Regions from separate parts of the Streptomyces sp. NPDC028368 genome, predicted to be linked through region 1. Evidence: predicted binding sites of a transcription regulator. Region 1 holds the regulator's gene; the other holds the start of a gene.

Region 1 (15,030 bases):
TCCGCTTCATCTGGGACTTGATGTTCGCCACGAAAGAGCCTTTTCAGGTTCGTTGGAGTTTCGAGTTGCGCCGCGCACCAGAGAGGGCACGAAGCGCAGTGGACCAGGTTACCAGCAGGGGCTACGACGTCCCAAAACGGTGTCCCGAACCGGACCGGGGCCGCCCTCCGGCCGCCCGGCAGCGCCGCACGCGTACCGCCCAAACCGGACCGCGCCTCCCGCTCATGGGACCATGGGGGAGACGTCACACAACCGAGTCCCGCCTACCCGCGTTCACTGAATGGACCCTGCGTGCCCGCGACCCCTACGAACGTGCCGGAGCCGAGCCGTACCGACCCGGCCCTCCTCCGTAACTTCTGCATCATCGCGCACATCGACCACGGCAAGTCGACGCTCGCCGACCGGATGCTCCAGCTCACCGGTGTCGTCGACCAGCGGCAGATGCGCGCGCAGTATCTCGACCGCATGGACATCGAGCGCGAGCGCGGCATCACGATCAAGTCCCAGGCGGTCCGGCTGCCCTGGGCCCCCTCCGAGGGCGAGGAGAAGAGCGGTACCACTCACATCCTCAACATGATCGACACTCCGGGCCACGTCGACTTCACCTACGAGGTCTCCCGCTCCCTCGCCGCGTGCGAGGCCTGCATCCTGCTCGTCGACGCGGCCCAGGGCATCGAGGCCCAGACCCTCGCCAACCTCTACCTGGCGATGGAGAACGACCTCACGATCATCCCCGTACTGAACAAGATCGACCTGCCGGCCGCGCAGCCCGAGAAGTTCGCCGCCGAGCTGGCGAACCTGGTCGGCTGCGAGCCCGAGGACGTCCTGCGGGTGTCCGCCAAGACCGGCGTCGGCGTGCCCGAGCTGCTGGACAGAGTGGTCCGCGAGGTTCCGCCCCCGGTCGGCGTCAAGGACGCGCCCGCCCGCGCGATGATCTTCGACTCGGTCTACGACGCATACCGCGGTGTCGTGACCTACGTCAAGGTCGTCGACGGCACACTCAGCAAGCGCGAGCGCATCAGGATGATGTCCACCGGCGCCGCGCACGAGCTGCTGGAGATCGGTACGAACTCCCCGGAGATGACGGCCGCCGACGGGCTGTCCGTCGGCGAGGTCGGCTACCTCATCACCGGCGTGAAGGACGTCCGGCAGTCGAAGGTCGGCGACACGATCACCCAGCTCAGCAAGGGTGCCGTGGAAGCGCTGGGCGGCTACAAGGACCCCAAGCCGATGGTGTTCTCGGGGCTGTACCCGCTGGACGGCTCGGACTACCCGGAGCTGCGCGAGGCGCTGGACAAGCTCCAGCTCAACGACGCCGCGCTGGTCTACGAGCCGGAGACCTCCGCGGCCCTCGGCTTCGGCTTCCGGGTCGGCTTCCTCGGTCTGCTGCACCTCGAGGTCGTCCGCGAGCGCCTGGAGCGCGAGTTCGGCCTCGATCTGATCGCCACCGCGCCCAACGTGGTCTACCGCGTGGACATGGAGGACGGCACCGAGTACATCGTCACCAACCCCAGCGAGTTCCCGGTCGGCAAGATCGACCAGGTGCACGAGCCGGTCGTACGGGCCACGATCCTCGCCCCGAGCGAGTTCATCGGCGCGATCATGGAGCTGTGCCAGAACCGCCGCGGCACCCTGCTCGGCATGGACTACCTCTCCGAGGACCGCGTCGAGATCCGCTACACCCTCCCGCTCGCCGAGGTCGTCTTCGACTTCTTCGACCAGCTCAAGTCCAAGACCCGCGGCTATGCCTCGCTGGACTACGAGCCCACCGGCGAGCAGGCCTCCGACCTGGTCAAGGTCGACATCCTGCTGCACGGCGACAAGGTGGACGCGTTCTCCGCGATCACCCACAAGGACAAGGCCTACGCCTATGGCGTGCGGCTGGTCGCCAAGCTGCGCGAGCTGATCCCACGGCAGGGCTTCGAGGTGCCGATCCAGGCCGCCATCGGCGCCCGGGTCATCGCCCGTGAGACGGTCCGCGCCATCCGCAAGGACGTCCTCGCCAAGTGCTACGGCGGTGACATCTCCCGTAAGCGGAAGCTGCTGGAGAAGCAGAAGGAAGGCAAGAAGCGGATGAAGATGGTCGGCAGCGTGGAGGTCCCGCAGGATGCCTTCATCGCGGTGCTGTCCTCGGACTCCGACGGCGACAAGAAAAAGTAGCCGTACGCGTCAGCGCGAGCAGAAGCAGCAGACAGAAGCAGGGCGTCGTTCCCCCGGGGGCGGCGCCCTGTCGTCTATCCGGGTGGGTATCGGTGCGTATGCGGGGTGCATCACCGGGGCGTACGGAGCGTTGCGTGTCCGGTCCGTGTGCGTCGTGATACGGCCTGTGACCTGGAGTTTTGCTCTCGGCGTAGTGCGCTGCCGGGCGGTGTGTGTGCTATGTGCACCTATCGCACTGGTCACATCATGAACGAGTCGGCCGCAGACCCTTACGCGTCGGCGCAACGCGCTCTACTCTGATCACTGCTCAAAGGTTACTCGCGAGTCACCAGCAACGAAGCGGGCCCCGGAGGATGCCGTGACGGACACCCACACGCTGATCGAAAACCGGCCGCCCTCGGTGGCGACCCTCTTCCTGGAGCGGGTGGCGGCCACGCCCGATGCCGAGGCCTATCGCTATCCCGTCCCGCCCTCCTCGGGGAGCGGCCCCGACGACTGGAAGACGCTCACCTGGGGCGAGGCCGCGCAGCGGGTCCACGGCGTCGCGGCCGGGCTGATCGCGCTGGGCGTACGGCCCGAGGAGCGGGTGGCGCTCGCCGCCAACACCCGCGTCGAATGGATCCTCGCGGACCTCGGCGTGCTGTGCTCCGGCGCCGCCACCACCACGGTCTACCCCAGCACCAACACCGAGGAGACGGCCTACATCCTGGCCGACTCCGGCAGCCGGGTGCTGATCGCGGAGGACGCCGGACAGCTCGCCAAGGCCCGCGAGAACCGCGCCGGACTGCCCGAGCTCGCGCATGTCGTGGTCATCGACGAGGCGGATGCGCAGCCGGCCGAGGGCGACCCCGACGGCTGGGTGCTCTCCCTCGCCGATCTGGAGAAGCGCGGCGCCGCCTATCTGGAGGAGAACCCGGACTGCGTCACCGAGCGGGTCGCCGCCCTGCGCGCCGACCAGCTGGCGACGCTGATCTACACCTCGGGCACCACCGGCCGCCCCAAGGGGGTGCGGCTGCCGCACGACTGCTGGGCGTACATGGCGCGGGCGATCCAGGCGACCGGGATGGTCGCCGCGGACGATGTGCAGTACCTGTGGCTGCCGCTGGCGCACGTCTTCGGGAAGGTGCTGACCGCCGGGCAGGTCTCGGTCGGCCATGTGATCGCCGTGGACGGCCGGGTCGACAAGATCATCGAGAATCTGCCGGTCGTCCGGCCCACGTACATGGCGGCCGTACCGCGGATCTTCGAGAAGGTCTACAACGGCGTGGCGGCCAAGGCCCGCGCGGGCGGCGGCGCGAAGTACAAGATCTTCCAGTGGGCGGCGGGGGTGGCCCGCGAGTACGCCAAGGTCTCCCAGGACAACTTCAAGCGCACCGGCAACGCCTCGGTGCCGTTCGCGCTCGGCGCCAAGCACAAGGTCGCCGACGCCCTCGTCTACGCCAAACTCCGCGATGCCTTCGGCGGCCGGCTGCGCGCCGCGGTCTCCGGCTCGGCCGCGCTCTCGCCCGAGATCGGCTACTTCTTCTCCGGCGCCGGCATCCACATCCTGGAGGGTTACGGCCTGACGGAGTCCAGCGCCGCCAGCTTCGTCAATCCCGGTGAGGCCTACCGCACCGGCACGGTCGGCAAGCCGCTGCCCGGCACCGAGGTACGGATCGCGGAGGACGGCGAGATCCTGCTGCGCGGCCCCGGCATCATGCAGGGCTACCACGGCCTGCCGGACAAGACCGCCGAGGTCCTGGAGGAGGACGGCTGGTTCCACACCGGCGACATCGGCGAGCTGTCCGCGGACGGCTATCTGCGCATCACCGACCGCAAGAAGGACCTGATCAAGACCTCCGGCGGCAAGTACATCGCGCCGGCCGAGGTGGAGGGCCAGTTCAAGGCGGTCTGCCCGTTCGTCTCCAATGTGCTGGTGCACGGCGCGAACCGGAACTTCTGCACTGCCCTGATCGCCCTCGACGAGCCGACGATCATGGGCTGGGCCAAGGAGCACGGCCTGGAAGGCAAGGCGTACGCCGAGGTCGTCGCCACCGACCGGGTCCGCGAGCTGATCGACGGCTATGTCGAGCGGGTCAACGAAGGGCTGCAGCGCTGGCAGCAGATCCGTAAGTTCCGGCTGCTGCCGCGTGACCTGGACATCGAGCACGGCGAGGTGACCCCCAGCCTCAAGGTCAAGCGGCCGGTGGTGGAGCGGGCGTTCAAGGACCTGCTCGACGAGATGTACGCCGGGGCGCGGGAGGCGTAGCACGCCGGTCCGAGGCGGGGCGGGGTGGTCAGGGGCGGCGCGCACGCCGGCCCCGCATCCCCGCCCCCTCTCGTACGGACGTCCTCCCGGCGCTTGTCCATACAGGTTCACCATCGGACATCCCGTACATGTCGGCCAACTCCCCGGGCGTGTCAGCCGAATCACCCCCTTTGAGCTCCAACTTCCGTGACTCCGTGCTTATGGGCGCGCTCGGTCTGTCACTCTGTCGGTGGCGCATCCGGCGCTGACGCGGAGCTGCTCGGGAGTTGGTCAATGAGGACGACAACTTCATCACCACCGGACGACGTCACGGCGGCGCGTATGCAGGCCGACGGCGCCTTTCGTGGCGGGCACTCCCGTGCCGCCTGCCTGCCCGGCGACCCCCGGGCCGCGGCCGCCGCTCGGCAGTTCGTCCGGACGGTGTTCGCCGAGTGGACCGCCCAGGACCTGCCCGGCTCGCAGGACCTCACCGACCGTCTCGCCGACGAAGCGGTCCTGCTGGTCAGCGAGTTGGTCACCAACGCCGTGGTGCACGCGGGCACCGCCGTCGAACTCCGCTGCCGCCTGGAGCCGGCGGCCGGGCCGGATCCGTACGAGAGCCTGAACCCGGCCGGCGAGCCCCAGCCCTACGCGCCCCCGGAAGAGGACCCCGGCGGACCGGACGACACGGCACGGGCCGGCGTCGTCATCGAGGTCTCCGACCACCACCCGGCCCGGCCGGTGCGCGCCCGCGAGGAGGTCCCGGCGTCCGACGGCGGCGGCCACGGACTGCAGTTGATCAGCGCGGTCGCCGAGTCCTGGGGCATCACCTACCGCCGCGCCATGAAAACCGTATGGTTCCGGCTCGGCGTGGGTGCCCGTCCGGAGCCGGAGGGCGCCTTCGACAACCAGCTGCTGCAGCACGGACTGCGCGCCGCCGAACTCCTCGCCCCCACCCCGCGCCGCGCCGTCCGGCAGGCCTCCGAGGGCGACTGGGTCCACCGGGGCGCCCTCTCCTTCCTCGCCGAGGCCTCCGACCTGCTCTCGGGCCAGCTCGACGCCGACCAAGTCGCCTCCCTCGCCGCCCAGTTGACCGTGCCGCGGCTCGCCGACTGGTGCGCGGTGTGGCTCTACGACGGCGACGGCGGCGCGCCCGGACGCGGCATCGAGGGCGACGGCCAGGCGCAGCGGCTCGCCCGCGTCTGGCACTCCAGCGAGAGCCGGATCGACTCGCTGCGTGCCGCACTGGAGAAGGACCCGCCCCCGATGGCGGGCGGCGACACCGGCCTGAGCAGCACCCCCGCCGCGGTCCGCTGGCCCTGGCCACCGGAACCGAACGGCTACGGCCCCGGCGGCGCCTCCCTGGCCTGCCCCCTCGTGGCCGGCGGCCGGCGGCTGGGCACGCTGCTGCTGGGCCGGGCCGGGCTGCTGCGCTTCCCCGACGAGGTGGTCGGCCTGGTGGAGGACCTGTGCCGCCGGGTCGCCCGCGCCATGGCCACCGCCCGCGCCTACAGCCGTCAGGAGCGCATCAGCCAGGTCCTGCAGCGCAGGCTGCTGCCGCGCGGCCGGGCACAGGTGCCCGGGGTGGCGTCGGCGGTGGTCTACGAACCCCGCGAGGGCGCCTGGGCGGGCGGCGACTTCTGGGACCTCTTCGACGCCGGAGACGGCCGCTGGTGCTTCGCCCTCGGCGACGTCTGCGGCAGCGGCCCCGAGGCGGCCGCGGTGACGGGCCTGGCCCGGCCGGTGCTGCGGCTGCTGGCCCGCGACGGCTTCGGCGTCGCCGAGGTCCTCGACCGCCTCAACAAGACCATGGCCCGCGAGGCCGCGGACTCCGTCGCGGCGGTCGCGGCCGCGGTGGCGGCGGCGGGAGCGGGCGCCGAGGCCCCGGTCGAGATCCGCGACGAGGGCGAACAGGCCCGCTTCCTCTCCCTGCTCTACGGCGAGATCGTGCCGTATCACGCCGGCTCCGGCGGCGCCCGCTGCACCCTCGCCAGCGCCGGTCATCCGCTGCCGCTGGTGCTGGGCGCGGACGGCGCGGTCCGGGTCGTCGCGGCGCCGCAGATGCTGCTGGGCGTGGTCGAGGACGCGGCGTACGTCAGCGAGTCCTTCGACCTCTGCGCCGGGGAGACGCTGCTGTGCGTGACCGACGGGGTGACCGAGCGCCGCTCGGGCGGCCGGCTCTTCGACGACGAGGACGGCCTGGCCACCGCCCTCGCCGCCTGCACGGGCCTGGGCGCCACCGCCGTCGCGGAACACATCCGCAGCACCGTGCACGCGTTCGCGGCGACGCCGCCGGACGATGATCTGGCGCTGCTGGTGCTGCAGGCGTCGGGGAACGGCGTGCCGTAGGGCGGCCCACCGGCGCGGGGAACGGTTCCCGCCGCCATGACGGACAATGGACCCCATGCCTTCCGCACTGCCTGATGGTGAGCCGATGCCCGAGGACGGGGCGCTGCCCCGCCATGCGCTGACGGGGGCCGCCGAGCGGCCCCTCGGCTTCTATCTGCATGTGCCGTACTGCGCGACCCGCTGCGGCTACTGCGATTTCAACACCTACACCGCGAGCGAGCTGCGCGGCTCCGGCGGCGCCCTGGCCTCCCGCGACAACTACGCCGACCATGTGATCGAGGAGATCCGGCTGGCCCGCAAGGTGCTGGGCGACGACCCCCGCCAGGTGGAGACGGTCTTCGTCGGCGGCGGCACCCCGACCCTGCTCCCCGCCGCCGACCTCGGCCGGATGCTGGCGGCCATCCGCGACGAATTCGGCCTCGCCCCGGGCGCCGAGATCACCACCGAGGCCAACCCCGAATCCGTCGGCCCGCGCTACCTCACCGAGCTGCGCGAGGGCGGCTACAACCGCGTCTCCTTCGGCATGCAGAGCGCGCGGCAGCACGTCCTGAAGATCCTCGACCGTACGCACACCCCCGGCCGCCCCGAGGCCTGCGTCGCCGAGGCCCGCGCGGCCGGCTTCGAGCACGTCAATCTCGACCTGATCTACGGCACCCCCGGCGAGAGTGACGACGACTGGCGGGCGTCCCTGGACGCGGCCCTCGGCGCGGGCCCCGACCACATCTCCGCCTACGCCCTGATCGTCGAGGAGGGCACCCAGCTGGCCCGCCGGATCCGCCGTGGTGAGGTCCCGATGACCGACGACGACGTCCACGCCGACCGCTACCTGATCGCCGACGAACGCCTCGCCGCCGCCGGATTCACCTGGTATGAGGTCTCCAACTGGGCCACCACCGACGCCGCCCGCTGCCGCCACAACGAGCTGTACTGGACCGGCGCCGACTGGTGGGGCGCGGGCCCCGGCGCCCACAGCCACGTCGGCGGCGTCCGGTGGTGGAACGTCAAGCATCCGGGCGCCTACGCCCAGGCCCTGGCGGAGGGCCGCTCCCCGGGCGCCGGCCGCGAGATCCTGCCGGACGAGGACCGGCGGGTGGAGCGCATCCTGCTGGAGCTGCGGCTGGTGGACGGCTGTCCGCTGGATCTGCTGGCCCCCGCCGGCGCCCGCGCGGCCGAGCGCGCCCTGGCGGACGGACTGCTGGAGGCCGGGCCGTACGAGGCCGGGCGGGCGGTTTTGACGCTGCGAGGGCGGTTGTTGGCTGACGCTGTGGTGCGGGATCTGGTGGACTGATCGCTCGCCGGGGTGAATCAGTGCGGGAGGCGCCCCTGCCCGCCCCTGCCCTCCGTAGGCTGCCGCCGACGGACCTGTAGCGCGGGCGGATGCGGAGGGGCTCCCAAGTGGCCACTGTGGACGAGCACCGGATGGCCGAGTTCTTCCACGGCCTCGACGTGCCGGAGGGCATCAAGGCCGAGCTCCTCCGGGGAGAGATCGTGCTGTCGGATGCGCGTGATCGCCGCATGGCCGCGTACTTCCGGAGCCTGGAGGTACCGGACGGCGTCCGCGCCGAGCTTCTCTGGGGAGAGATCTTCCTGTCGGCCGACCGCCGTCCGGCCCACGACCTGGTGGTCGAAGCCGTGCGGAACCAGATCCCGAGCCCGCGGTGTCTCCAAAGCCGGCCCGTCGGCATCCCGGATCAGGCCGGCGAAGCCGTGCCGGACCTGGTGGTCATGGAGCGCGGCGTCGAAGCGGCGGCGCGGTGCCCGCTCCCGCCGGAGGTGATCACGATGGTCGTCGAGGTCGTCTCCCCTGCCCGTATCGACCGGACCTACCGAATCAAGCGCTCGGTCTACGCGGCGGGGGCCGTGCCCGCGTACTTGATCATCGATCCCGTCGAGGCCCACTGCGTCCTCTTCACTGAGCCCGTCGGCGGCGGCGAGGAGTCCGACTACGCGGTGAGCCGGACCAGCCGGTTCGGATACCCCGTACCGCTGGACGGCCTCGGCATCGGGCTGGACACCACCGGGTTCCCGCTGCCGTCCCCGGTTACGGGCAGCCGGTGACGAAGTCGATCAACTCCTCCACCCGCCCCAGGAGTTGCGGCTCCAGGTCCTTGTAGGACCGCACGCACGACAGAATCCGCTGCCACGCCGCCCCCGTGTTCTCCGGCCAGCCCAGCGCCCGGCACACCCCCGTCTTCCAGTCCTGCCCGCGCGGCACGCGCGGCCACGCCGCAATCCCCACCGACGACGGCTTCACCGCCTCCCACACATCGATGTACGGGTGGCCCACCACCAGCGCATGATCACCGGTCACCTCGGCCGCGATCCGGGACTCCTTCGAGCCGGGCACCAGATGGTCCACCAGGACGCCGAGGCGAGCATCCGGGCCGGGGGAGAAGCCGCGGACGATCGCCGGCAGGTCGTCGATGCCCTCCAGGTACTCCACGACGACGCCCTCGATGCGCAGGTCGTCGCCCCACACCCGCTCGACCAGCTCCGCGTCGTGCCGGCCCTCCACGTAAATGCGCCCGGCGCGCGCGACCCGGGCGCGGGCGCCGGGAACGGCGAGCGAGCCGGATGCCGTACGGGCCGGACCGCTCGCCGCCGGGCGGTTCTGCGGGCGGACGAGGGTGACGGCCTTGCCCTCCAGAAGGAAGCCGCGCGGAGTCATGGGGAAGACCCGGTGCTTGCCGAAGCGGTCCTCCAGGGTGACCGTCGCCCCCTCGGCGGTCTTCTCGCAGCGGATCACCGCGCCACAGAAGCCCGTGGTGACCTCCTCGACGACCAGATCGGGGTCGGCCGGGACCTCGGGGGCGGGCCGCTGCCTCTTCCACGGCGGAGTGAGGTCGGGGCCGTACTGCTTGCTGCGCATGGGGTCCAGTTCTTTTCAGGCGTCGGGTACGGGGCGGGCGCGGTCAGGGGGACGGCGGCACGCCGAAGCGGACGGCGAGGGCCTCCCGCTGCGCGCGTACGAAGCCGGCGTCCACCACGGCGCCGTGCCCCGGTACGTACACCGCGTCGTCGCCGCCGAGGGCCAGCAGCCGGTCCAGGGCCGCCGGCCACTGCTGGGGCAGCGCGTCCAGGCCGGCGTTCGGTTCGCCGGATTCCTCGACCAGGTCGCCGCAGAAGACGATCTCGGGGGTGCCGCCCCGGCCCGGTACGAGGACGGCCAGGTCGTGGGCGGTGTGTCCGGGGCCGACATTGGCGAGCAGCACCTGCCGGTCGCCGAGGCTGACGGTCAGTTCCCCATGGACGTGATGATGCGGGCTCACCAGCAGATCGGCGGCCTCGGCGGCGGCTTCCCGGTCGACGCCGTGCCGTACCGCGTCCCGGCGCAGCTCGTCCCGGTCGCGCCGCAGCAGATCGGCGAGCCCGGCGGCGCCGAACACCTCGACCCCGGCGAAGGCCGCGGTACCCAGCACATGATCGAAATGCGGGTGGGTGAGCGCGACATGCGTCACTTCCCGGCCCAGCACGCCGCGGATCGCGCGGCGCAGATCGGCGCCGTCGCGCAGGGATGCGCCGGTATCGACGATCATCACGCCGGCCGATCCGGCGATCACGCCGATCGTCTCGTCCCAGCCCGGCATCCGGCGTCTGGCAACACCTTCACCGAGCCGTTCCCACCCGGCCTCTTCCCAAGCAGTGTGCATACCGAGACGCTAGCTCCATCGCGATAGCGTTGCCCGACAGACCGGCCAGAACGGCCGATCGCGGTCATCGGTCGGCCCTTCCTCGCGGCTGCCCTTGCCGGAGCTGTGCTACCCCGCCGTACACTGGCTTCCGGGTCTGGCACTCGGCCCGTGTGAGTGCCAAGAGTGACCGGACGGCGACACGGCAGGACTGGAGGTGCGCGGGATGCTCAGTGAACGCAGGCTCGAAGTGCTGCGCGCCATCGTCCAGGACTATGTCGGGACGGAGGAGCCGGTCGGCTCCAAGGCCCTCACCGAGCGCCATCAGCTGGGCGTCTCCCCGGCCACGGTCCGCAATGACATGGCGGCCCTGGAGGACGAGGGCTTCATCGCCCAGCCGCACACCAGCGCCGGCCGGATCCCCACCGACAAGGGCTACCGCCTCTTCGTCGACAAGCTGGCAGGCGTCAAGCCGCTGTCCTCCCCGGAGCGGCGGGCCATCCAGAACTTCCTCGACGGCGCCGTCGACCTCGACGATGTCGTCGGCCGCACGGTCCGGCTGCTGGCACAGCTCACCCGCCAGGTGGCGGTCGTGCAGTACCCGTCCCTGACCCGGTCCACGGTCCGCCACGTCGAGCTGCTGTCGCTGGCCCCGGCCCGCCTGATGCTCGTACTGATCACGGACACCGGACGGGTCGAGCAGCGGCTGATCGACTGCCAGGCGCCGTTCGGTGAGACCTCGCTCGCGGACCTGCGGGCGCGGCTCAACAGCCGGGTCGTGGGGCGCCGGTTCGCGGATGTGCCGCAGTTGGTGCAGGATCTCCCGGAGTCCTTCGAGCAGGAGGACCGCGGCACGGTCTCGACAGTGCTGTCGGTATTGCTGGAAACTCTGGTGGAGGAAACCGAAGAGCGGCTGATGATCGGCGGCACCGCCAATCTCACGCGCTTCGGGCACGATTTCCCTTTGACCATCCGCCCGGTCCTGGAAGCCCTCGAGGAGCATGTGGTGCTGCTCAAGCTGCTCGGGGAGGCCAAGGATTCGGGCGTGACCGTACGCATCGGGCATGAGAATGCTCATGAAGGCCTGACGTCCACATCGGTCGTCGCGGTCGGTTACGGTTCCGGCGACGAGGCAGTCGCCAAACTCGGCGTGGTCGGACCGACCCGCATGGACTACCCCGGAACGATGGGAGCGGTACGCGCAGTGGCACGTTACGTCGGACAAATCCTCGCGGAGTCGTAAGTGGCCACGGATTACTACTCGGTCCTCGGCGTCAGTCGTGATGCCTCGCAGGACCAGATCAAGAAGGCATTCCGTCGGCTGGCGCGCGAGCTGCACCCGGACGTGAACCCGGATCCCAAGACCCAGGAGCGGTTCAAGGAGATCAACGCCGCTTACGAGGTGTTGTCGGACCCGCAGAAGAAGCAGGTCTACGACCTCGGCGGCGACCCGCTCTCGCAGGCGGGCGGCGGTGGCGCGGGCGGCTTCGGTGCCGGCTTCGGCAACTTCTCCGACATCATGGACGCCTTCTTCGGCACGGCCTCGCAGCGCGGCCCGCGCTCGCGCACCCGCCGCGGCCAGGACGCCATGATCCGGCTCGACATCGAGCTGAACGAAGCGGCCTTCGGCACCACCAAGGACATCCAGGTCGACACCGCCGTGGTGTGTACGACCTGCAGCGGCGAGGGCGCGGCGCCCGGCACCTCCGCGCAGACCTGTGACATGTGCCGCGGCCGCGGTGAGGTCTCGCAGGTCACCCGGTCCTTCCTCGGCCAGGTCATGACGTCGCGGCCGTGCCCGCAGTGCCAGGGCTTCGGCACGGTCGTGCCGACCCCGTGCCCCGAGTGCGCGGGCGACGGCCGGATCCGGTCGCGGCGGACGCTGACGGTCAAGATTCCCGCCGGCGTCGACAACGGGACGCGTATCCAGCTCGCGGGCGAGGGCGAGGTCGGCCCCGGCGGCGGCCCGGCCGGCGACCTCTACGTCGAGATCCATGAGCTGGCGCACCCGGTCTTCCAGCGGCGCGGTGACGATCTGCACTGCACGGTCACCATCCCGATGACGGCTGCGTCGCTGGGCACGAAGTGTCCGCTGGAGACCCTCGACGGAGTGGAGGAGATCGATGTCCGGCCCGGTACCCAGTCCGGCCAGTCGATCCCGCTGCACCAGCGCGGTGTGACCCATCTGCGCGGCGGCGGCCGCGGCGACCTGATTGTCCACGTCGAGGTGCAGACGCCCTCCAAGCTCGATCCCGAGCAGGAAGAGCTGCTGCGGCGGCTGGCCAAGCTCCGGGGTGAAGAGCGCCCCACGGGCCAGTTTCAACCAGGGCAACAGGGGCTTTTCTCGCGGCTGAAGGATGCGTTCAACGGGCGGTAGGTGACCGGCCGGGTGGGGCCGGAGTCCGCTCCGGCCCCGGTTCGGCCTGTAGTGGTGGGCGTGGCACGATGTGGTCATGTCCACCGCACCGACCGATCTCTGCCGCTACCCGATCGTGCAGGCTCCGATGGCGGGAGGCGGCTCGGGTCCCGAGCTGGCCGCCGCCGTCTGCGGCGCCGGCGGTCTCGGCTTCCTTGCTGCCGGCTACAAAACCGCCGACGGCATGTACCAGGAGATCAAACAGCTGCGGTCGCTGACCGACCGGCCCTTCGGCGTCAATCTCTTCATGCCGCAGCCCTCACTGACCGACGCCGCCGCCATCGACGTCTACCGCGAACAGCTCGCCGGCGAGTCCGCCTGGTACGAGACCGATCTCGGCGACATCGAAGGGCCCACTGACGACGGCTACGAGGCCAAGCTCGCGATACTGCGGGAGGACCCGGTGCCGGTGGTGTCCTTCACCTTCGGCTGCCCCTCGCGGGCCGTCTTCGACGCCTTCGCCAAGGTCGGCACGTACACCGTCGTCACGGTCACCACGGCCGCCGAGGCCCAGGCCGCGCAGTGGTCGGGCGCGGACGCGGTGTGTGTGCAGGGCGTGGAGGCCGGTGGCCACCAGGGCACACACCGGGACGACCCGCACGCGGACGGGACCGGCGCGGGGCTCGGCCTGCTGGCGCTGCTCGGCCAGGTCCGCGAGGCGGTGCAGATCCCGGTGATCGCCGCGGGCGGGCTGATGCGCGGGGCGCAGATCGCCGCGGTGCTGGCCGCCGGGGCGACGATGGCCCAGCTGGGCACCGCCTTCCTCGCCACCCCCGAGTCGGGCGCCCACCCGCTGCACAAGCAGGCCCTGACCAACCCCCTTTTCACGCATACGGAGTTGACCCGGGCGTTCTCCGGACGGCCGGCCCGCGGTCTGGTGAACCGCTTCCTGCGCGAGCACGGCCCCTACGCGCCGGCCGCCTACCCCGCCGTTCACTACCTCACCTCCACCGTGCGCAAGGCCGCGGCCAAGGCGGGCGACGCGCAGGGCCTCAGCCTCTGGGCGGGGCAGGGGCACCGGCTGGCCCGGGAACTGCCTGCCGCGCAGCTCGTCGAGGTCCTGGTGGCCGAACTGGACGCGGCATGCGCCGCGTTGTGCCTGCCCCGCGACGGCGCCGCGTCATGACGGCCCCCGTCTTCCTCGTCGACTCCCTCGCGGACGTACGGCCCGGCGGCACGCTGCTGCTGGACGGGCCGGAGGGCCGGCATGCGGTGTCGGTGCGGCGGCTGCGGGTCGGCGAGGAGGTCGTGCTGACGGACGGCGGCGGGACCGGCGCCGAGGGCACGGTGGCCGCCGTCGAGGGCAAGGACCGCCTCACCGTCGCGGTCACCGGCATCCGTACCGAAGCCTCGCCGGCGCCCACCCTCACGGTCGTCCAGGCGCTGCCCAAGGGCGACCGCGGCGAGCTGGCCGTCGAGACGATGACCGAGACCGGCGTCGACGCCATCGTCCCCTGGGCGGCGGCGCGCTGCGTCACCCAGTGGAAGGGCGAGCGGGCCGCCAAGTCGCTGGCCAAATGGCGCGCCACGGCCCGCGAGGCGGGCAAGCAGTCGCGTCGCCTCACCTTCCCCCGGGTCGCCGACCCGCTGACGACCAAGCAGGTCGCCGCCCTTCTCGCCGACGCCGACTTCGCCGCCGTCCTCCACGAGGAGGGCAGTACCCCTCTGGCCACAGCCGAACTCCCCACCAGCGGCAGCATCGTGCTGGTCGTCGGCCCCGAAGGCGGCGTCTCCCCCGAGGAGCTGACCGCCTTCGCGGAGGCCGGTGCCAAGCCCTACCGCCTCGGTACGACGGTCCTGCGCACCTCCACGGCCGGTACGGCCGCCACGGCGCTGCTGCTGGGCCGCACCGGGCGCTGGAGCTGACCCGGACCCTCAGACGGTCACCCCGGCCACCGCCCCGGCGGTGGATATCAGCTCGGTGAGAGTGCCCGCGAAGGTGGGCAGCAACTGCAGGCAGACGGCCCAGGCTTCGACATCGCCGCCCAGGTGCTCATCGGTGAGCGCGATGAGCCGGTCGCGCAGAGCCGGGGAGCCTTCCTGCGGGTCTTCCTGCGGGTCTTCCTGCGGGGGTGTGCCGGTGGCCTGTCCGAGGTACTGCAGGGCCGCTCGGGCGGGGGCGGCGTGGACCAGCAGGTCCTCGGAGGTGAGGTCGCCGCTTTCGAGGGTTGCCGCAACCCAGTCGTCGTCCAGGGAACCGACTCGTTCCCCTAGGGTGCGCAGCACCGCCTCCCGCCGCATCTCCCGCG
Region 2 (15,030 bases), on a different contig from region 1:
TAGCCGCCCGCGGCGTTCCAGCCGGTGGCGTCGACCGCGGCCTCACCGCCGCCGACGTTCCACGGGCCGCGGTTGAACAGGCCCTGCAGGAAGCCGGGACCGTCGGTGCCCAGGGTCTGGTTGTTCAGGTACATCTGGTGGAGGCGGCCCCAGCTCCAGTTGTCGATGTTCTTGCCGAGCTTGGCGGTCAGCTCGTAGCGGGCGTCCTTCATGGCCTCCGCGAGGAGCTGGTCGCGGTTCTTGTCACCGGGGTGGCCGGGCCGGTCCTCGGTCTTCCACCAGGCGTTGTGGGGGTCGTCGAGGATTTTCCGGACCACCTCGTACCAGCGGTCGCCGCCGTCGGGCTGCGCCGAGTCGGGGGCCCGCTCGCCGCATTCGCGCACCAGCTTGTCGAGGTCGTCGGCGGGGCCTGTCTCATCTGCCGGGCGGACGTTGAGGCACTGGCCCTCGAGCCGCAGTTCCTTGGGCATCTTGTTGCCGAAGGCGAGCTTGAGGGTGTTGCGCCAGACCGCGTTGAAGTAGGCGGCCGCGGCGGAGTCGGGCTCCTGGGTGAAGTCCCAGCCGTCCAGCAGCTGCTGGGCGTCGCGGACGTATTTGTCCTTGATGTCGATCTTCGTCAGGTACGGGGTCAGCAGCCGGGCGATCTCGCTGCTGTTGTCCTTCTGGAAGGTCTGCATGTCGTCCGTGGAGACCTTGCCGCCGTCCTTGATCTTCGACTCGATGAGGTCGTTGATCCGCTGGCTGCGGGAGCCGTAGCCCCAGTCCTTGGTGAGGAGGTAGGGGTACTTCTCGTCGGTGACGGCCTGGTTGGCGGTGACGATGTAGCCGCGCTCGGGGTTGTACTCGTACGGCAGGGCCTGCTGCGGGACGTAGCCGGTCCAGCGGTACTTCGGGTCCCAGCCGGGCGCCGGGTAGGTACCGTCGCCGCTGCCGCGGACCGGGATCCGGCCGGGCGCCTGGTAGCCGATGTTGCCCTTGGTGTCGGCGTAGATCAGGTTCTGCGAGGGGACCTCGAAGTGCCCGGCGGCCTTGCGGAAGCTCGTCCAGTCCTTGGCGCGGCCGAGCTCGAAGACGGCGTCCATGGACTTGCCGGGCTCCAGCGCGGTCCAGCGCAGCGATACGGCGTAGCCGTCGCCGCGGTCCGGTGCGGCGTTGCCGACCGGGGCGTCCTTGCCGACGCCGGTCAGTTCGTCGTCGCGGTCGGAGACGATCGGCCCGTTGTTGGTCGAGCGGACGGTGATCTGCCGGCTCTCACCGCCGGCGACCTTGATGGTCTCCTTGCGCGTGAGGAACGGCTCCTGCTTGTTGCCCCAGAGGTACCCGTTGGCGCTGATCTTCTCCAGATAGAGGTCGGAGACGTCGGCGCCCAGGTTGGTCATGCCCCAGGAGATGTTCTGGTTGTGGCCGATGACGACGCCGGGCATCCCGGAGAAGGTGAAGCCGGAGACGTCGTAGTTGCACTTGGGGCCGGTGGTACGGCAGTGCAGGCCCATCTGGTACCAGAGCGAGGGCATCTGCGGCGCCAGGTGGGGGTCGTTGGCCAGCAGCGGTTTGCCGGTGGTGGTGTGGTCACCGGAGACGACCCAGGAGTTGGAGCCGATGCCGTTGCCGTTGGGGCCGAGCAGCGCCGGGACCTTGTCGAGGGTCTTGGACAGCGAGGACAGCTGCGACTGGAGCCCCGCGGTGGCGGTGCCGGCCGGGGCGGCGTTGGCCGATCCCTTGGGCTTGAACTGCTTGGTGGCCCGGTCGACCGAACCGCCCTCGACGATCGGCTTGTTCCGCTTGTACGGATATGCCGGGTAGAGCTGGGCGATCTGCGCCGGCTTGAAGCGGCTGGTCATCAGGGAGCGGTCGATCTCCTCCTGCATGTTGCCGCGCAGGTCCCAGGCCATCGCCTTGAGCCAGGCGACCGAGTCGACCGGCGTCCACTTCTCGGGCTTGTAGTCGGTCTCGAAGTCCAGGGCCGTGTATTCCAGGGACAGCGCCGAGCCCTCGTGGCCCTTGAGGTAGGCGTTGACACCGTCGGAGTAGGCCTGGAGGTACTTCTTGGTACTGGGCGACAGCTTGGTGTCGTACTCCTTCTGCGCCACGCGGTGCCAGCCGAGGGTGCGCAGGAATTCATCGCTCTTGACCTGGCTCTTGCCGAACATTTCCGACAGGCGCCCGGCCGTCATGTGGCGGCGGACATCCATCTCCCAGAAGCGGTCCTGGGCCTGGACGTATCCCTGGGCGCGGAAGAGGTCCTCGTCGGTGTCGGCGTAGATCTGCGGGATGCCGTTGCCGTCCCGCGAGACGTCCACGGGGTCGGTCAGACCCGGAAGTTTGAGCGACCCGGTGGTCTCCGGGAAGGAGGCGCGCACGGAACTCACGCCCCAGTACGCGCCACAGCCGATGCCCGCCACGAGCAGCAGCACGACCGTGATGGCGACGAGGCGGCCGCGCCGCCCCTTCTTCTTTTTTGGGGCTGGGCCGGACTTGTTGGCGGGCATCTCTGTCCTTCGAGGGGCAGGGTGGGAGTGCTGGAGCAACCATAGGCGCACGGGTCCGGCGACCCCTACGCGGAGTCACTACGGGCACATTCGACTTTCAAGTAATGGTAAATTGTTAGCCTCAGTAACTAGATACGGTAAGGATCGTCGGTCCGCAGGGACCGCTCCCCTCCGGCTCCCGTGCGAGAAAGGACCAGCTCCTGACTGTCGACCACCTCAATCAACTCCTGCTGGTCTGCTCGCTCGTACTGCTCATCGCGGTGGCCGCGGTACGGCTCTCCTCGCGCAGCGGGCTCCCCAGCCTGCTCATCTATCTGGGGATAGGCATCGCCATAGGGCAGGACGGCCTGGGCGGAGTCGTCTTCGACAACGCCGAACTGACCCAACTCCTCGGCTATGCGGCCCTGGTCGTCATCCTGGCGGAGGGCGGCCTGGGCACCAAGTGGAAAGAAATAAAGCCGGCGCTGCCCCGGGCGGCGCTGCTCTCGACGGTCGGCGTCGCGGTGAGCGTGGGGGTCACCGCGGCGGGAGCGCACTATCTGGCCGGGCTCGGCTGGCGCCAGGCGCTGCTGATCGGCGCCGTGGTCTCCTCGACGGACGCCGCCGCGGTCTTCTCCGTACTGCGCAGTGTGCCGCTGCCCGCCCGCCTGACCGGTGTCCTGGAAGCCGAATCGGGCTTCAACGACGCCCCGGTGGTCATCCTGGTCGTGGCCTTCTCCACGGCCGGGCCGGTCGAGCACTGGTACGCCCTGCTCGGCGAGATAGCCCTTGAGCTGGCCATCGGCGCCGCCATCGGGCTGGCCGTCGGCTGGCTCGGGGCGTACGGCATGCGGCATGTGGCGCTGCCCGCCTCCGGCCTCTACCCGATCGCCGTCATGGCCATCGCGGTCTCCGCCTACGCGGCCGGCGCCCTGGCGCACGGCTCCGGCTTCCTCGCCGTCTATCTGGCCGCGGTGGTCCTCGGCAACGCCAAACTGCCGCACTCGGCCGCCACCCGAGGCTTCGCCGAAGGGCTCGGCTGGATCGGCCAGATCGGCATGTTCGTCCTGCTGGGCCTGCTGGTCACCCCGCACAACCTGCTCGACGACATAATCCCGGCCCTGGTTATCGGCATGATCCTGACGCTGGTGGCGCGGCCGCTGTCGGTGTTCGTGAGCCTGCTGCCCTTCTCCATGCCCTGGCAGGAGAAGACCCTGCTGTCCTGGGCCGGGCTGCGCGGCGCGGTGCCGATTGTGCTGGCCACCATCCCGATGGTCACCGACATCCCCGGCAGCGAACGCGTCTTCAACATCGTCTTCGTGCTCGTCGTGGTCTACACCCTCATCCAGGGCCCGACGCTGCCCTGGCTCGCCCGGCGGCTGCGGCTCGGCGACGACGAGGAGGCCGCCGACCTGGGCATCGAGTCGGCCCCTCTGGAGCGGCTGCGCGGCCATCTGCTGTCGACGTCCATCGGCCCCACCTCCCGGATGCACGGCGTCGAGGTCAGCGAGCTGCGGATGCCCGCGGGTGCCGCGGTCACCCTGGTCGTACGGGACGGCTCCAGCTTCGTACCGTTCCCCACGACCGTGCTGCGGCACGGCGACGAGCTGCTGGTGGTGGCCACCGATCCGGTACGGGATGCGGCCGAGCGGCGGCTGCAGGCGGTCTCCCAGGGCGGCAAGCTGGCCGGCTGGCTGGGGACGGGCGCGGGCGGCCGTGGACACGGCGGCTCCGGAGAGCGCCGGGGCAGGCAGCGGGACGCCGGGTAAGGGATCACGCCTCAGGTCCCGGACGGGTCCCGGAGGTCCGCGGGGCCCGGAAAGGCCCGCGAGGCCCCGGATAGGCCCGTGCGACTCCGACCGGCCGGTATGTGCCGTATCTCTCCACGGATCCCAAGGAATTGCGCGTGAAGCTCTGGTTAATCCCAGGGCTTCACGCGCTCCGGCCTGTAGTATGAAGAAGCAATAAACGAACCAACTCTGCCTGAAGCAGAGCTGGCGCGACCGCTCGGCGGCCGCGGTCCACTGCCACACGCGCAGCCACTTCCTTTAGTGAGGACCACGCGGTATCACTCGGTCCTGCGCGAGAGGACAGCTCTCGGCGCGTACCCGTGACGACCTTGCGGCGGCGCGCTACCAGGCAGCAGAAAGGCCCGGCCGTGGTATCCGCGGTCAAGGACTCCCGTCCCGGTTACGGACAACTGCTGCGCACCCCTGGTGCATGGACATTCGTGCTGCCTGGTTTTCTGGCCCGGCAGCCGTTCGCGATGCTGACGATCGGCATCACCCTGCTCGTCCAGTCCACCACCGGCTCCTACGGCACCGCCGGCGCGGTGACCGCCGCCACCGGCGTCTCGATGGCGCTCTTCGCCCCGCAGAGCGGCAAGCTCGCCGACCGCTTCGGCCAGCGCACGGTGCTGCTCCCCGGCGTCGCGGTGCATGTCGCCGGCGTCGTGGCGCTGATCGTCCTCGCCCTCGCGCACGCCCCCCTGTGGGCGCTGCTCGCGGTGGCCGTCCCCACCGGCGCCTCGACGCCGCAGGTCGGCCCGATGGTGCGGGCCCGCTGGGCGGCGAAGCTGGGCGGCAGCCCGCTGATGCCGACGGCCGCCGCGTTCGAGTCGGTGACCGATGAGTTCACCTTCGTCGTCGGCCCGGTGCTGGCGACCGCCCTCTGCACCGGCATCCACCCGGCCGCCGGCCTGATCGCCGAGGCCGTCCTCACCCTGGCCGGCGGCCTGCTGTTCGCCTCGCAGCGGCGCACCCAGCCGCCCGTCCACCGGGCGCAGGCCGGCGACCGGCCGCGCGTCTCGGCGCTGTCGGTGCCCGGCGTACGCGTCCTGATCGTGGCGTTCCTCGGCATCGGCACCGTCTTCGGCGGCATGCAGGTCTCGCTGACCGCCTTCACCGAGCACATCGGGCACCCCGGCATCAACGGCGTCCTCTACGGGATCTTCGCGGCCGGCAACATGCTGGCGGGCATCGCCTGCGGTGCCATCGCCTGGAAGGTCGGCCCGCGGCGCCGGCTCCTGGTGGGCTACGGACTGCTGGCGCTGGCCACCACCCCGCTGTGGACGGTCACCGCGGTGCCGCTGCTGGCCGCCGTCGGCCTGGTCATCGGCCTGTGCATCGCCCCGGCCCTGATCTCCGGCTACACCCTGGTCGAGTCGCTGGTGCCGGCCGGCGCCCGTACCGAGGCCTTCACCTGGCTGACCGGCGCGGTCGCGCTGGGCCAGGCGGCCGCGTCCTCCTCGGCCGGCCAGCTCGCGGACCGCTTCGGCCCGAGCGCCGGATTCCTGGTGCCGCTGGCCGGTACGGCGTTGGCACTGACGGTGCTGCTGACGCTGCGCGCGCACCTGCTGCCGCGCTCGTCGACCGTGGTCGCGGGCAGCGCCGCCGGAGGCACGGACGCCCCGGCCACCGCCGTCACCGAGGACCGGGAGCGGGAGCTGGCGAGCGCCTGACCGAACGTGGAGTCGGTCACCGTACGCCGGTCACAGTGGACTGACGGGCGGGAATACTGCACTATGGATCGTCGTTAGCACTCATCGAGTGAGAGTGCCAGGAGGAAGTCAAGTGCCGACCTACCAGTACCAGTGCACCGCGTGCGGCGAGGGCCTTGAGGCCGTGCAGAAGTTCACCGATGACGCGCTGACCGAGTGCCCCAGCTGCGACGGACGCCTCAAGAAGGTGTTCTCCGCGGTCGGCATCGTCTTCAAGGGCTCCGGGTTCTACCGCAACGACAGCCGCGGCTCGTCGTCCAGCAGCAGCCCGGCGAAGACTTCCTCCTCGTCGAGCGGCTCGTCCTCGTCGGACTCGGCGGGAAGCTCGGACACCAAGACGGCGTCCTCGTCGTCCTCGGCTTCCTCCTCGTCCTCGACGGCGTCGTCCTCGTCGTCCACGAGCAGCAGCTCCGCGGCCTGACCAGACCTTCTTCGGACCCCGCCGGCATGGACGGCGGGGTCCGCGGCTTTTCCCCGGCCCGCACCTGTGGCCGGTCGCCTCGCCCCGATAGTGTGACCGGCATGTCTCATGCGGAGCTTGGTGTGATCGGCGGCTCGGGGTTCTACTCCTTCCTCGACGACGTGACCGAGATCACGGTGGATACCCCCTACGGGCCACCCAGCGACTCCCTCTTCCTCGGCGAAGTGGCCGGCCGCCGGGTCGCCTTCCTCCCCCGGCACGGCACCGGCCACCACCTCGCGCCGCACCGCATCAACTACCGCGCCAACCTGTGGGCGCTGCGTTCGGTCGGCGTCCGCCAGGTCCTCGGCCCGTGCGCCGTCGGCGGCCTGCGCCCCGAATACGGTCCGGGCACGCTGCTCATCCCCGACCAGCTCGTCGACCGCACCAAGTCCCGTACCCAGTCCTATTTCGACGGCGACCCGCTGCCGAGCGGCCGCATCCCGAACATCGTTCATGTGTCGTTCGCCGACCCGTACTGCCCCGTCGGACGGCGGACCGCCGTCGCGGCGGCCCGCGGGCGCAACTGGGAGCCGGTCGACGGCGGTACCCTCGTCGTCATCGAAGGCCCGCGCTTCTCCACGCGCGCCGAGTCCCGCTGGCATGCCGCGCAGGGCTGGTCGGTGGTCGGTATGACCGGCCACCCCGAGGCCGTACTCGCCCGCGAACTGGGCCTCTGCTACACCTCATTGACCCTGGTCACCGACCTCGACGCGGGCACCGAAACCGGCGAGGGCGTCTCCCACGAAGAGGTCCTCAAGGTCTTCGCCCAGAACGTCGGCCGGCTGCGCGAGGTGCTCTTCGACGTGGTCGCCGCCCTCCCAGACAGTGCCGCCCGCGACTGCCGCTGCGCGGGCGCCCATGAGGGCTGGGACCTGGGCATCGAGCTGCCGTAGGGCTCTGGCGGGTGGCCGAGTTGTCCACAGGGGGCGGGCTCGTCCACAGCCCGCGGCGGGCGGCGAGGAATTCCGGCACGGTGGTGATCACCGGTTCCGAATTCCGCACCCACCCGACAGGCGGTGACGACGATGCCCCGTCCCTCCCCCGGCTTCCCCGCACCCGGCCTTCCCGCACTCGGCCGCCACGTACCCGGCCTTCCCGCCACCGCCTTACGGCTCCCTGCGCCGCCGCTCCCCGAACCGCCGCTGCCGACTCCCCCGACGTGTGAAGTGCCCCACTTCGCACCGGTACGGCCCGAGGGCGGCCGACGCCGATGGCAGCGGATGTCGCGCCTGCGGCTGCTCGCGGCCGGGCTGGCGCTGGCCGCCGCAGCGCTGGCCGCCGGCGCTTCGTACGGTGCCGTACGGACCGCGCCCGCGACCGGATGCCAGGCGGCGGCGCTCTCCGGAGGGCGGTAGCCGTGCCCCAAGATCGAGTGGCTTCTCCACCCGTCGCACGCAAAACTTCTCCGGGTGGGGGTACCCCCTGCTCTTCAAGAGCTCGGGGGAGGGCCGGTCCGCCGAATCCGTACTGACGCTCCTGCCGATCGCCGGTTCGTGTGGTGCGACTGGACAGCCCCGCCCCGCCCTGCCGTAAGTTGCGGTGCTGATTGTTGCTGCACCGTCCGTACCGAGCGTGGAAAGAGGCTGTCAGGTGAGCGAGAACAAGGGCGTCCTGCAGGGATTCAAGGAATTCCTGATGCGGGGCAACGTCATCGAACTCGCGGTCGCGGTCGTCGTCGGTGCGGCGTTCACCAACATCGTCAACGCCGTGGTCAAGGGCGTGATCAACCCGATCATCGGCGCGCTCGGCTCGCAGAACCTCGACAACTACAAGGCCTGCCTCAGCGCCAGCTGCCACCCGGACCCGAAGACCGGCGCATTCACGGATGGCATCTACATCCTGTGGGGCTCGGTGCTCAGCGCCGCACTGACCTTCCTGATCACCGCCGCGGTCGTGTACTTCCTCATGATCCTTCCGATGAACAAGTGGAAGGCCCGCCAGGACGCCCGCAAGCCGGCCGACGACACCGCCGCCGCCCCCACCGAGATCGAACTGCTCACCGAGATCCGCGACGCACTCCTCGCCCAGCGCAACGGCTCGGCCCCGGCCTCCTCGGCATCGGCCACCATCGGCACGCAGAAGACGCAGCGCTAGCGAGCACCACGGACCGGCCCCGCCGCCCCGTCGCCTCGCTCAGAGGTGGTGGGGCGGCTTTTCGTCGAGGAAGCGGGCCAGGTCGGCGGCGCTGCCGGAGGACGTGGGGCGCTCGCCCCAGCCACGGTCGGTGTCGTCCGAGGACTGCTGGTCCAGCGGGTCGTCGAAGATCAGCGCGGCGGGGCGGGGAGCGGGGCGGGCCGCCTCGGGGGTCTCGGGCGCGGGTGCCGGTTCGGGTTCACGGGTGGTGCTCACCTCTTCAGGGTACGGGGCCGGGCCCCTCCAGGATCCGGTGCTGCGCAGGCTCCAAAGCGTCACATTGTGTGAGGGGAGCACATGCGCATCGGAGAGCTCGCGGAGCGTACCGGCACGCCCCGGCGGTTGCTGCGGTACTACGAGGAGCAGCAGCTGATCGTCGCCGGCCGTGCCGCGAACGGCTATCGCGAGTACGACGAGCGGTTCGTGGACCGGGTCCTGCAGATCAGAGCTCTGCTCGACGCCGGACTGCCCACCCGGATCATCAAGCAGATCCTTCCGTGCCTGGACAAGCCCCGGGTCATCCACTTCGCCGACGCGACACCGGACATGCTCGCCACCCTGGGACTCGAGCGCGACCGCATGACGGAACGCATCGAGTGCCTGATCCGGAGCAGGGACGCCGTGGCCGAGTACCTCGAGGTGGTGCGCGGCAACAAAAGCCCGGCTTGAGCTTCCCTCGGCGGCACCGCGGCGTTGCGGTGCCACCGGGCTCGGTGCCGGTGACAGGCCCTACGCCTCGTCGAGCGCCTCGTGCCACCACCGGTCGCGGCCCGGCGTCCAGGACACCGGGCGCGCGCAGCGGTTCACGACCAGGACCGTACGGTCCTGCGCACCGCCGTTGGCGCGGCCCCGCGCCAGCGCGTGATCGAGGACCGCCTTCACCGGCCGTATGGCCCCGTCCCAGAACGCCGCGTCCGCCGTGATCAGCACCCGGGCCCCCGACTCCCGGGTCCGCGCGACCAGTTCGGGCACCGTGAGCGAGACCGGCAGCGTGGTGCGCAACGCGTCCAGGCGGCCGCAGGCGAGTGTGGCGATCACCGACTCGGGCACCAGCGGCAGATGCACCGCCACCTGGTCACCGGCCCGCACGCCGAGTCGGGCGAGTGCGGCCGCCGCCCGGTCGGCCTGCTCGAGGAGCATGCCGTGCGTCAGCTCCTCCATCCGGCCCGGCTCCCCGCTCCAGGTGAGGGCGATCCGCGACGCCTGCGGTTCTCGATTTTCCCGGGCGTCATCTGCATGCTCTGAGGTCACACGGCGCAACATGCGGTTCAGCATGAAGATGAGCGATCAACGATCGATTAACGTCCGTTGTACAGGTGTTCGTTGTACGACGCCCCGCGCCGCTCCCACGCCGGCCCCGCGCCGTTCTTCCCGCACCCGCCGCCGGTAACTCCGCGGCCACCCGGGCCTTTCTGCCCCGCTTCCGGTGCCTCCAATCTCCCTTCCCCGTACCGGCACGTTCCCTGACGTCTTCCGTACGTGTGAGAGGCCCCCGTGTCCCCTTCCTGGCGCAAGCCCCCGCCGCCGCTGCCCCGTTCCCTGCCCGGTTCTGTGTCTCTGGTCCGCGAGCCCGCACTGCTCGCCGTCGCCCTCGGCGTCTTCTGCGTCCAACTGGACTCCTTCGCGCTGAACCTGGCGCTGCCCGCCTGCGCGCGGCCTTCGTACGAGCCGAGCGCCGCTCGCGTGCCCCGCTGGTGGACCTCGCGCTGTTCCGGAACCGGTGACGGCGGGCAGGGCTCCGCGGGCGGGCGTCCGTCGCTGCTGCTCTTGGCCCTGGTCCGCCTGGTGGCGGCGCCGGCCGTGGCCTTGGCCGTACGGGGTGAGGGACGGGGCGCCGTACAAGGTGAGGGAAGGGGCTCCCGGCGGGAGTGACCGCCCGCCCTGGCCCGACCGGGCAGCTCCTCACCCCACGTGGACCGCGCCCTCCCCCGCCACCGCCTGATAGCCCCCCACCACATCCCGCACATCCCCGAACCCCCGCGCCTCCAGCAGCGCCGCCGCGATCACCGACCGGTTTCCGCTGCGGCAGTACAGGACGACGGGCCGCTCGCGGTCCAGGCGGCCGATGTGGCCGGGGAGCGTGGCCAAGGGGATGTTGCGGGCGCCGGGGAGGGCGCCGGCCGCGTACTCGGCGGGGTTACGGACGTCGATCAACTGGTGTTCTTCGGAGGGGAGTTGATGGATGTGGATGCGGTGGCTGCGGGTGGTCAGCGCGGGCTCGCGGGCCAGGGCGGCGGCCGGGTCGGGGACATGGCCGAGGACGCGGTCGTAGCCGATGCGGGCGAGGCGGAGGCGGGCCTCGGCCTCCGTGCCGGGGTCGGCGAGCAGCACGATCGGGGTGCCGGGTGCCACCACGCTGCCGGCGTACTCGGCGAACCGGGTGTCCAGGCTGGTGTGCAGGGAGCCGGTGAGATGGGCCTCGGTGTAAGCGGCGAGGGGCCGGCAGTCCAGGAGGGCGGCGCCGTGCTGGTCGCGGGCGGCGCGGGCCTCCTCCAGGGTGAGGGCCGCCAGCGGGGTGGGCTCCAGGAGAGGGTGTCCGTCGCGGTTGAGGGCCGCGTCATGCGCGAAGTAGCCGGGGGTGGCGGGCTGGCCCGCGGTGACCAGACGGACGAAGTCGGCCTGGGACATGGGCTGCAGGGCGTAGTTGAGGCGCCGCTGGTGGCCGATGGTGGAACTGGTCTCGGTGGAGAGGTTGCGGCCGCAGGACGAGCCGGCGCCGTGTGCGGGAAAGACCCGGGTCGCGTCCGGGAGCACCATGAGTTTGGTGTGCAGGGAGTGATGCAGCCGCAGCGCCATGTCGTGCGGGGAGTGCCCGGCGGCGGAGAGCAGATCGGGGCGGCCGACATCGCCGACGAAGAGGGTGTCGCCGGTCAGGACGCCGAACGGCACGGCGTCGTCGGGGTGTTCGTGGATGACCAGGCAGATGGACTCGGGGGTGTGGCCGGGGGTCGCGAGGACGGTGAGGGTGACGCCTTCGTCCTCGGCGTCGCCCAGCCGGATCCGCTCGCCGTCCCGTAACCGCCGTATGGGGAAGCCGGTCGCGGCGGCCTCACCGAAGGCGATGGTGGCGCCTGTCGCCCGCGCCAGTTCGAGGTGGCCGGAGAGGAAGTCGGCGTGAATGTGCGTCTCAATGACCAGTTCGATACGCAGGCCGACCTCGTCCGCGTCGCGCAGGTAGTCGTCGATGTCGCGCCGCGGGTCGACCAGGACGGCGCGTCCGGTGCGCTGGTCGCCGATCAGGTACGACGCCTGGGAAAGGCAGTCGAGGTAGTACTGCGCGAAATGCACGGTGGCCTCCAGGGGGTGTGCCCAAGGCCCGCTCGGGCAGCGTCCGTTGTGCGGATGCACGGATGTACGTACATTAGGCAGCCTGATGGGCGGCAACAAGCCCGCTCCCTCACGCCCGTCCCTCGCGCACACCCGCGTACGCCCGCCCGCGGAGGAATCCATGACGACCCGCCAGCCGGACTCCCCCGACCCCGGCCCGCGCCCCCTGGACCGGGGCTCGCCGCTCCCCCTGTGGGCGCAGCTCTTCGCCGATCTGCGCCGGAGGATGGAGACCGGCGCGTTCACCGAGGAGTTCCCGGCCGAGCACCGGCTCACCGGCGAGTACGAGGTCAGCCGGCACACCGTCCGCGAGGCGCTGCGCAAACTGCGCGCCGACGGCCTGGTGATCGCCGAACGCGGCCGCGCCAGCCGGCTGGACACCCGCCGCATACAGCAGCCGCTCGGCTCGCTCTACAGCCTCTTCCGTGAGCTGGAGGGCCAGGGCGTGGAGCAGCGCAGCGAGGTGCTGCGGCTGGAGCGGACGGTGGACGGGACGGTCGCGGGGTATCTGGGGCTGGTTCCGGACGCGCCGCTGGTCGTACTGGAGCGGCTGCGCCTCGCGGATGGCGAACCGCTCGCGCACGACACCGCGTATCTGCCCGCCGAGATCGCCGAGCCGCTGCTGGAGACCGACTTCGGGCACACCTCGCTCTACGGCGAGCTGGCGCGGCGCTGCTCGGTGAAGGTCACCGGCGGCCGGGAGCGGATCCAGCCGTTTTTGCCGGACGTCCGGCAGGCGTGGCTGCTGGGGCTCGCCGACCGGGAGGCGGCGTTCGCCATCGAGCGGCTGGGCCGGGCCGGGGAGCGGCCGGTGGAATGGCGTGAGACGGCGGTACGCGGCGACCGGTTCGCCTTCGTCGCGGAGTGGTCCGACGCGAGCCGGGCCGTGGCCCTCGCGCCGCGGGCCGCGTGTCCGTCCGCGTAGCGTGTCGGTCCTCTTAGCCGTGACGGCGCTGCCGTGCGGGCTGCTGATCGGGGTGCTGCTGGGTGCCCTCGGCGGCGGCGGTTCGATAGTGGCCGTACCGGCGCTGGTGTATCTGCTGGGCCAGTCGCCGCACGAGGCGACCGCGGGTGCGCTGGTGGTGGTCGCCGTCGGCGCCGTCACCGGCCTGGCCTGTCATGCGCGTGCGGGCCGGATCCGCTGGGCGGCCGGGGCGGTCTTCGGCGCGCTGGGCACGGCGGGCAGCTATCTCGGCACCCGGTGGAGCGCGGCGCTGGACCCGGCGGTGCTGATGACGGCGTTCGCGGGGCTGATGCTGACGGTGGCGGCGGCGCTGCTGTTACGGGGCCGCGGGCAGCGGCAGACGGCCGCGGGTGCCCGCCGGCATCCCGCCCGCATCGTCGTGACCGCGTCCGCCGTGGGGCTGCTGACCGGCTTCTTCGGTGTCGGCGGCGGCTTCGTCGTCGTACCGGCTCTCACGCTCGTGCTGGGCCTGGAGATGCCGGTCGCCATCGGCACCTCGCTCCTCGTCATCCTCATCAACTCCTTGACGGCGCTGGCCGCTCGGGCCGGTACCGGCGGCCTGGACTGGCCGCTGCTGGCCGGATTCGCGGCCTGTACGGCGGCCGGCAGCTATCTCGGCAACCGCCTCACCACCCGGCTGCCCGTACGCGTCCTGACCACCGCCTTCGCCGCCCTCGTCATCGTCCTCGCCGTCAGCATGGCGGCCACCGCGATACCTCGCCTGTAACCCCGACGCCACCGACCGAGCACCCCTACTGGAGGACCCCCATGACACCCCCCGCCACCCACCACCAGATTCTGATCATCGGCGGCGGCACCGCGGGCATCACCGTCGCCGCCCGGTTACGCCGCGCCGGCATACGGGACATCGCGCTGCTGGAGCCCTCGGACACGCACTGGTACCAGCCGCTGTGGACACTGGTCGGCGGCGGCCAGGCGCCGCTGCGGGCCGCGCTGCGCACCGAGGCGGACGTCATCCCGCCCGGCGTGCGCTGGCTGCGCGAGCGCGCGACCGCCGTCGACCCGGCCGCCCGCACGGTCACCACCGCATCCGGCAGGGTCCTCGGCTACGGGCGTCTGGTCCTCGCGCCCGGCCTCCACCTCGACTGGGACGGCGTGCCCGGCCTGGCCGCGGCGCTCGGCCACGGCGGGGTGAGCAGCAACTACCGGCCCGATCTCGCCCCGCACACCTGGGAGCTGATCCGCCGGATGCGGCGCGGCACGGCGGTGTTCACCATGCCTTCCGGGCCGGTCAAGTGCGGCGGCGCCCCGCAGAAGATCGCGTACCTGGCGGCCGACCACTGGCGCAAGCGCGGCGTGCTGGGCGCGATCCGCACGGTCCTGGTGCTCCCGGAGCCGGCGATGTTCAAGGTGCCGGTGTTCTCCCGGGCGTTGACGGAGACGGCCCGGCGGTACGGCATCGAGGTGCGGCTGCGGTCGGAGATGACGGCCCTGGACGGCGCCGCGCGCGAGGCCGTCGTCACCGATCACGCCACCGGCACGACCGAGACCCTCCGCTACGACCTCCTCCACGCCGTACCGCCGCAGCGCGCCCCCGAATGGCTCGCCGACGGCCCGCTCGCCGACCCCGACTCCCCCTACGGGTATGTCAAGACCGACCGCGAAACCCTCCAGCACCCTGATTTTCCCGAGGTGTTCGCGCTCGGCGACGTGGCCAATCTCCCGACGTCCAAGACGGGAGCGGCAATCCGTAAGCAGGCCCCCGTCCTCGTCGCCAACCTTCTCGCCGGCCTCCGCGGCCGCCCGGCCACCGCCCGCTACGACGGCTACACCTCCTGCCCGCTGGTCACCGCGCGCCACAAGATGCTCCTCGCCGAGTTCGACTACGACCTGCGGCCCGCCCCGTCGATCCCGTTCCTGGACACCACCCGCGAGCGCACCGACATGTGGTTCCTCAAGCGCTACGGGCTGCCGCAGCTGTACTTCAAGGGGATGCTCAAGGGCCTGGCGTAGGGGCGGATCCTCGCCCGGGACTTCGGCGCGTGCCGCGCGAGGGGGCCTCCCCGTCTGAGTACGACAACGGATACCCGAACTCCAGTAACTCCTGGGACTGTTGTGACTTCTGTGAGCTCTGTGAATCCAGTGAGCTCTGCGGCTACTGAGTCACTTGTTATTGACGTTGTGAGACATGAATCAAGTGGCTAGCGTGGCAACA

What was found. Region 1 encodes HrcA, which represses chaperone genes, less so after heat shock. Its sites were predicted from a motif close to TTNGCACTCNGNNNNNCNGAGTGCNAA; they were not measured.
Region 2: the regulator HrcA is predicted to act here: its motif matches at 6,003-6,029, upstream of ACZ4S3_RS26960 (FmdB family zinc ribbon protein).

What each region holds. Positions count from the first base shown of each region.
Region 1 is NZ_JBVHTY010000037.1:1,814-16,843, forward strand. Features, by position in the region: gene rpsT (30S ribosomal protein S20) at 1-31, opposite strand, end outside; gene lepA (translation elongation factor 4) at 292-2,160, shown strand; gene ACZ4S3_RS39945 (AMP-dependent synthetase/ligase) at 2,519-4,408, shown strand; gene ACZ4S3_RS39950 (SpoIIE family protein phosphatase) at 4,682-6,736, shown strand; gene hemW (radical SAM family heme chaperone HemW) at 6,792-8,024, shown strand; gene ACZ4S3_RS39960 (Uma2 family endonuclease) at 8,132-8,794, shown strand; gene ACZ4S3_RS39965 (DUF3097 domain-containing protein) at 8,778-9,605, opposite strand; gene ACZ4S3_RS39970 (MBL fold metallo-hydrolase) at 9,649-10,386, opposite strand; gene hrcA (heat-inducible transcriptional repressor HrcA) at 10,592-11,608, shown strand; gene dnaJ (molecular chaperone DnaJ) at 11,609-12,742, shown strand; gene ACZ4S3_RS39985 (nitronate monooxygenase) at 12,819-13,907, shown strand; gene ACZ4S3_RS39990 (16S rRNA (uracil(1498)-N(3))-methyltransferase) at 13,904-14,647, shown strand; gene ACZ4S3_RS39995 (hypothetical protein) at 14,657-15,030, opposite strand, start outside.
Region 2 is NZ_JBVHTY010000012.1:241,343-256,372, forward strand. Features, by position in the region: gene ACZ4S3_RS26945 (penicillin acylase family protein) at 1-2,489, opposite strand, end outside; gene ACZ4S3_RS26950 (potassium/proton antiporter) at 2,690-4,237, shown strand; gene ACZ4S3_RS26955 (MFS transporter) at 4,627-5,928, shown strand; gene ACZ4S3_RS26960 (FmdB family zinc ribbon protein) at 6,041-6,388, shown strand; gene ACZ4S3_RS26965 (S-methyl-5'-thioadenosine phosphorylase) at 6,490-7,323, shown strand; gene ACZ4S3_RS26970 (hypothetical protein) at 7,456-7,785, shown strand; gene mscL (large conductance mechanosensitive channel protein MscL) at 8,021-8,524, shown strand; gene ACZ4S3_RS26980 (hypothetical protein) at 8,564-8,779, opposite strand; gene ACZ4S3_RS26985 (MerR family transcriptional regulator) at 8,861-9,232, shown strand; gene ACZ4S3_RS26990 (AMP-binding protein) at 9,293-9,814, opposite strand; gene ACZ4S3_RS26995 (hypothetical protein) at 10,058-10,435, shown strand; gene ACZ4S3_RS27000 (rhodanese-like domain-containing protein) at 10,466-11,851, opposite strand; gene ACZ4S3_RS27005 (GntR family transcriptional regulator) at 12,012-12,815, shown strand; gene ACZ4S3_RS27010 (sulfite exporter TauE/SafE family protein) at 12,835-13,581, shown strand; gene ACZ4S3_RS27015 (NAD(P)/FAD-dependent oxidoreductase) at 13,623-14,828, shown strand.